Bradyrhizobium diazoefficiens: one gene and its partner. The protein of the gene in region 1 interacts with the protein of each later gene in a pairwise test. Links are inferred from orthologs where the notes say so. Each region holds a gene or a part of one and is shown on either strand. Other genes may lie near its edges.

Region 1 (3,165 bases):
TTTCGCCGTGGTGGCGGGCCTCCTTGCGGTCGCTTTTGGCTATTCGATCAGGGATTTCAGCCTCGGCAGCACGCTCATAACGAGCGGAACGATTGGCGTCTGCTCCGGAATGTTACTGGTCGGCCTCTACGTCGTGCTGCTCGAGTTGCAAGGCATCGCCCGCCGGCTGGCCGGGACGGCCGCAGCGTCGGAGGTTCGCGTGAGGCCGGTGCTGCCCCCGGGCCTCGCTGCGCCTGGCGCGGCTGCGCTGGAGCCGGCTCCGGCGATGCGGGCCGATCCGCAGCCATCGCCGGCCGCGCCGCCATGGCAGGCCGAAGCGCCCGCACGCGAGCGCCCGCGGGCCGAGGCACCGGCCGAGCCGGAACCGCCTCAGCCCCCGGCCGCCGCGCCGGAGGCGCCGCGCCGGCGCAACCTGATGTTCGCCTCGAGCTCGCGCAAGGAGCGCGAGCGCGCCGAGGCGAAGGCTGTGGAGGGCGCGCCGCCGCAAGCACATGCCGAGCCCGAGCATGCCGCGTTTGAAGCTCCGCCGGCGAACTTCGACGATGCCTGGCCGAAGCCGGACCGCGCGCGCCCGCCGGAGCCGCCCGCGGCGCGTCGCCCGCCGCCGCCACGGCCGGCGTCGACCTTCGAGCCTGTTACACCTCAGCCTGCCGCACCTCCACCGGTACCCGAGCCGCCGCCGGCAGAACAATCGCCGGTGACGGTGCTCAAATCCGGCATCGTCGACGGCATGGCCTATTCGCTCTATTCCGACGGCTCGATCGAGGCGCAGATGCCGGAGGGCATGATGCGCTTCGCTTCGATCGACGAACTGCGCGCCCATCTCGACCAGCGCGGCTGAAGCTTCGCTAGGGTCAAGTAAAGCCTCGCAATTGTTGCCGCGAGATCAGTAATCGGTTGATATTTTCCAGTCGTCGTATTTCAGCCAAACGTATTGTTGACAGTGAATACTTCACCGCCGCCAATGCACCGCGACGCAATCGGATAGGAGAGAGGTCGAGCCCATGTCGGATGCCGGGGCGAAGAATTTCATCGAGCTGACGGCGAGCATCGTGTCGGCCTATCTCAGCAACAACCCGACGCCGGCCGCCGAGATTCCGAACCTGATCAGCCAGGTGCACGGCGCGTTGACGCGGGTGTCGTCGGGCCGCGTCGAGGCGCCGCTCGAACCGGCAAAGCCCGCGGTCTCGCTGAAGAAGTCGATCGCGCCGGACTATCTGGTGTGCCTGGAAGACGGCAAGCGCTTCAAGTCGCTGAAGCGCCATCTGCGCACCCAGTACAGCATGACGCCCGAGCAATATCGCGAGAAATGGGGCCTGCCGGCCGACTATCCCATGGTCGCGCCGAACTACGCGGTGGCGCGTTCGCAACTGGCGAAGAAGATGGGCTTGGGACAGCAGCAGCGGAAGCGGAAGTAGAGGCGCGCCCAGTTTCGTAGGATTTCGTAGGTGGGCAAAGGCGCCCTTGCGCCGTGCCCGCCCTACGAGAACATCTCACGACGCTTCCGCGAGCGCCTCTTTCGCGTCGGTCTTGATGCGCTCGACCATCGAGCGCAGGCCGTTGGAGCGCTGCGGCGTCAGATGGTCGCGGAAGCCGAACTCGTTGAACACGGAGATCGCGTCGGTCTCGATGATCTCCTGCGGCGTGCGGCCGGAATAGAGCGCGAGCACGATCGCGACCAGCCCGCGCACGATATGCGCGTCGCTGTCGCCGCGATATTTCAGGATCGGCGCGCCATGGCCGCGATCGACCAGCTTCCGGAGCCAGACCTGGCTGACGCAGCCCTGCACCTTGTTCTCGGCCGAATGTTCTTCCTCGGGCATCGGTTCCAGGGTGCGGCCGAGCTCGATGACGTACCGGTAGCGGTCGTCCCAGTCTTCGAGCAGCTCGAAATTGTCCCTGATGTCGTCGATCGTCGTCATGATGGCCCGTGTTCCCGTTCAGGCTAATATAGGGACGGCGGCTGCCGAAATCGATAGGATTTGGGCCTTAATTCGCCATCTCCAGTCCGCGCCATTCCAGCGCGAGGTCGTCCTGGGTCAGCGTGTCGCGCGGCGCTTCGGTCGCGGCGGCGTCGCCTTCACCGGCGATCGCGATCGAGCCGGTGTGGTCGGGCGCTTTCTTGTCGGTCTTGTCGGTCTTGTCGTTCTTCTCGAGCTGCTCTTTCTTGTCGTTGATGATCTGGTAGATCTTCTTCGCGCCGTCCTGTGCCCGCTGGCCAATGATGGTTGCGGCCTGTCCGCCGACCTCGCAGGCCGCCGGCTGACGCTTGCAGAACTGGCTCATGTCGGAGACGGCCGCGGTCGCAGCCTGTACCGCGTCGGCAGCGCCGATCTGCGGCAGCTTGTCCGATTCGGGCGTCTTGTCCCGCGGCAGGAGCACCAGCACCAGCCCGAGCCAGAATGTGATGCGGAGCAGAAAGCGCATCTTGCGACCTGTATGTTAGATCCCGCCGCGGGCGATCTCCGCGCGACGCCGGACCTAGCAACTCTCGATAAATCGCAAGTGATTGCCTTCCGCTTAATTCGTAGAGAATTTGCGCAAGAATCTTCGCAGATCATGGTGTCGTAAATTTTCGATTGATGCGGGTGCCCGTGGTGCTCCTGGCCCCGCGCGTCCACCAATTCGAAACCATGAACGGCGCGGCGAAACCCTGTGTTCACCATCCCCGATGATGACATCGCCAAATCGCCTAAAAATCTCCGCGATGACGCGGTGGCGCGCCGCGGGCCGGACCGCCTTAGCACTCGTTTAAGGTCGCTCTGACACGTTGGCTCAACGACAAGGAGGCGTTCCGGCACGTCTTCAACGACGATTGAGCCGAAGCGCGAGACCCGTGACAGTTTTGAGTATCATCCGCGATTGTCTCGATGCGCTGCTGCATCCCTCCGCGCGTTACGATGCGCTGATGCGTGCGCGCCATCGGGCTTTCATGGCGCCGCGGCTTCTCGGAAGCCTGGCCGCCTTTGCCGCATTTCCCGTTTATCTCGTCCTGCGTGGCGCGCCGAGCGCGATCGAGGTCGCGGCCTTCGCCTGGCTGATCGCGCCGATCCTGTTGTCCTGGTTCCTGTCGCGCACCGGCCGCTACGAAGGCGCCCATGTGCTGTCGTCGCTGGCACTCGCCGGCCTGATCATGGCGATCGCCGCCACGACCGGCGGTATCGA
Region 2 (3,318 bases), 1.1 Mb from region 1 along the record:
GCAACGGGGCCGAAATCGGCGAACAGGTCGATCAGGAATTCGCGGTCCATCGAGGGCTTCCCTGCGCAAGCAAGCGAACCCTCATAGCATCTCCGTCATTGCGAGCGAAGCGAAGCAATCCAGAATCCCTCCGCGGAAAGACCCTGGATTGCTTCGCTTCGCTCGCAATGACGCTGGGGCTTACCCGTCGATCTTGGCCGGGCGCAGCTCGACCGATTCGCCGCAGCCGCAGGCGGAGATCTGGTTGGGGTTGTTGAAGACGAACTGGGCCTGCATCTTGTCGGCCTTGTAGTCCATCTCGGTGCCGAGCAGGAACAGCACGGCCTTGGGGTCGACCAGGATCTTGACGCCCTTGTCCTCGACGACCTCGTCGGTCGGGCGGACATCGTGGGCGTATTCGACCGTATAGGACTGACCGGCGCAGCCGCCGTTCTTGACGCCGACGCGCAAGCCCACGATCTCGGAGTCCGCGCGGTGGGTCAGCTCGCTGATGCGCTGGGCGGCGGCATCGGTCAACCGCATCACCTGCGGGCGGGGCCGCTTCGGCTTCGGAGTAGATGCTGGTGTCGAGCCTGACGAAATTTGGGTCATGTCAGTGATGTGGTCCGTTGCGGAGCGAATTCAATATCAAGGTTACGTGTCACCACATATTGAGGACGAGGCGGGCCTCGTCGCTCATGCGTTCCGGCGACCAGGCCGGCTCCCAGACGACCTTGACGTCGACCACGCCGACGCCGGGGACGCTGGCGACGGCGTTCTCGACCATGGTCGGCAGCTCGCCGGCGGCTGGGCAGTTCGGCGTCGTCAGCGTCATCTGGACGTCGACGGAGCGATCGTCCTTGATCTCGACCTTGTAGATCAGGCCGAGCTCGTAGATGTCGGCCGGGATTTCCGGATCGAACACGGTCTTGAGGCCGGCGATGATCTCGGTCGTGAGACGCTCGGTCTCCTCCGGCGGCAGCGCCGAATGGGTCTCCATCGGATTGGCTTTGATTTCGGCCGTGTCACTCATGCGAACAAATCCCGCGCCTTCAGCAGCGCCTGTGCCAGATGATCGACTTCTTCCCGCGTATTATACATGCCGAACGAGGCGCGGCAGGTCGCCGTCACGTTGAACCGCTCTAAAAGCGGCATCACGCAATGGGTGCCGGCACGGACCGCGATGCCCTGACGGTCGATCACGGTGGCGACGTCATGGGCGTGCGCGCCCTTGAGCTCGAAGGAGATCACCGGGCCCTTGCCCCGCGCGGTGCCGATCAGCCTGAGCGAGTTGATCTCGCGCAGTTTGTCCTGGGCATAGGTGACGAGCTCGTGCTCGTGCGCGGCGATGCGCTCCTTGCCGATCGAATTGACATAGTCGATGGCGGCGCCAAGGCCGACGGCCTCGACGATCGCGGGCGTGCCCGCCTCGAATTTGTGCGGGGGATCGCCATAGGTGACGACCTCGCGCGAGACCTCGCGGATCATCTCGCCGCCGCCATTGTAGGGGCGCATCGCGACAAGATGCTCGTACTTGGCCCAGAGCACGCCGATGCCGGTCGGCCCGTACACCTTGTGGCCGGTAAAGACATAGAAGTCGCAGCCGATATCCTGGACGTCGACGGGCATGTGCACGGCGCCCTGGCTGCCGTCGACCAGCACGGGAATGCCGCGGGCATGGGCGATCTTCACGACGTCCTTGACCGGCACGATGGTGCCGAGCGCATTCGACATCTGCGTGATCGCGACCAGCTTGGTCTTCGACGTCAGCAGCTTCTCGAACTCGTCGATGAGGAAGTTGCCTTCGTCGTCGACCGGCGCCCACTTGATCACGGCGCCCTGACGTTCCCTGAGGAAATGCCAGGGCACGATGTTGGAGTGGTGCTCCATGATCGAGAGGACGATCTCGTCGCCTTCCCCGATGTTCGGGCCGCCCCAGGACGAGGCGACGAGATTGATCGCTTCGGTGGCGTTGCGGGTGAAGATCACTTCTTCGGTGCGCGCCGCGTTGATGAACTGCGCAACCTTGGTGCGACCGCCCTCATAGGCTTCGGTCGCGGCGTTGGCGAGGTAGTGAAGGCCGCGATGGACGTTGGCGTATTCGGACGTATAGGCCTGCGTCATGCGATCGAGCACAACGCTCGGCTTCTGCGCGGAGGCCGCGTTGTCGAGATAGACCAGCGGCTTGCCGTAGACTTGCATGGCGAGCGCCGGAAAGTCCTGACGCACCCGTTCAACGTCATAGGCGCCGTTCTTGACTGCCGGATGCGTGCTCATGACCGGCGCTCCAGCCAGCGTTCGGCAATGCCGATCACGTGCTCGCGCAAGCCATCATCGGCGATCTGCTCGATCGCTTCGCCCACGAAGGCCTGGATCAGCAGCGCCTGGGCCTGCTTCTCCGGCAGGCCGCGGGCCTTCAGATAGAACAGTAGGCTGTCGTCCAGCGCGCCGGCAGTGGCGCCGTGGCCGCAGGAGACGTCGTCGGCAAAGATCTCGAGCTCGGGCTTGTTGTCGGCCTCGGCTTCGTCCGAGAGCAGCAGCGCGCGGGTCATCATCTTGCCGTCGGTCTTCTGCGCGTCGGGACGGACGATGATGCGGCCCTGGAACACAGAGTGGGCGCGATCGTCGATCACCGCGCGGAAGACTTCGCGGCTGACGCAGTTCGGCACCGCGTGGTCGACCACCAGCGTGGTGTCGCCATGCTCGGTCTTCTGCAACAGGTTGACGCCGTTGGCCGACAGCTCGCTGCCCTCGCCCCCCAGCGTGATGAAGCCTTGCAGGCGGCTGACGGCCGCGCCAGTGGTCATGTTGAAGAAATTGAGTTTGACGTTGGCGCCGACCGTCACGAAATGCGAGGTCACGTTCACCGCGTCAGGCGCATCGTCCATCAGGCGGATATGCGCGACGTCGGCATCGTCACCAACCGTGAGGAGCACGGCGTCGTTGATCTGGTAGGCTTGGGCGCCAGCCGCAACGAAACTCTCGACGATGGTGGCGTGAGCGCCCTTCCCGATCGCGACCTGCGACCGGGTGAAGGCCGACGCGGAAGCTGCGGTCGCGATGTGGATGATCTGGATCGGCGCGGAGAGCTGAGCGCCATCGGCAATCGAAAGCACCACGCCATCGGTCGCCATCGCCGCATTCAGCGCGATCACGGCGTCGGTGGACGCGGTCTTCAGCAGCCCGGCATCCTTCTCCAGCGTCTCCCGCAACGTCTTGAATCCCACCTCAGCGGCAAGCGCCTTCACGTCGGAGAGATCGGCCACGAACACGCCGTCGACCAGCACCAGCTTGCGGGCACCCGCAATCGCATGCGCCTTCACGGCCTCGGCGGCGCGC

What was found.
Region 2: the proteins of JJC00_RS27020 (region 1) and JJC00_RS21835 interact in binary tests that used the Escherichia coli proteins (3 or more experiments, as listed by UniProt). The link is inferred for Bradyrhizobium diazoefficiens from one-to-one orthologs.

What each region holds. Positions count from the first base shown.
Region 1 is NZ_CP067102.1:5,795,257-5,798,421, reverse strand. Bases 209-3,055 are described here. They hold JJC00_RS27020 (SufE family protein), read right to left. Parts: upstream 1,923-3,055; coding sequence 1,494-1,922; downstream 209-1,493. Other genes in these bases: JJC00_RS27010 (PAS domain-containing sensor histidine kinase), read left to right, coding at 2,837-3,055; JJC00_RS27015 (DUF5330 domain-containing protein), read right to left, coding at 1,990-2,427; JJC00_RS27025 (MucR family transcriptional regulator), read left to right, coding at 1,005-1,418; JJC00_RS27030 (DUF308 domain-containing protein), read left to right, coding at 209-841. Also shown: more of JJC00_RS27030, read left to right, coding at 1-208; more of JJC00_RS27010, read left to right, coding at 3,056-3,165. UniProt on the Escherichia coli protein: Participates in cysteine desulfuration mediated by SufS. Cysteine desulfuration mobilizes sulfur from L-cysteine to yield L-alanine and constitutes an essential step in sulfur metabolism for biosynthesis of a variety of sulfur-containing biomolecules.
Region 2 is NZ_CP067102.1:4,664,419-4,667,736, forward strand. What follows is about bases 133-3,132. They hold JJC00_RS21835 (cysteine desulfurase), read right to left. Parts: upstream 2,257-3,132; coding sequence 1,009-2,256; downstream 133-1,008. Other genes in these bases: JJC00_RS21825 (HesB/IscA family protein), read right to left, coding at 181-591; JJC00_RS21830 (SUF system Fe-S cluster assembly protein), read right to left, coding at 641-1,012; sufD (Fe-S cluster assembly protein SufD), read right to left, coding at 2,253-3,132. In the rest of the region: JJC00_RS21820 (TfoX/Sxy family protein), read right to left, coding at 1-50; more of sufD, read right to left, coding at 3,133-3,318. UniProt on the Escherichia coli protein: Cysteine desulfurases mobilize the sulfur from L-cysteine to yield L-alanine, an essential step in sulfur metabolism for biosynthesis of a variety of sulfur-containing biomolecules.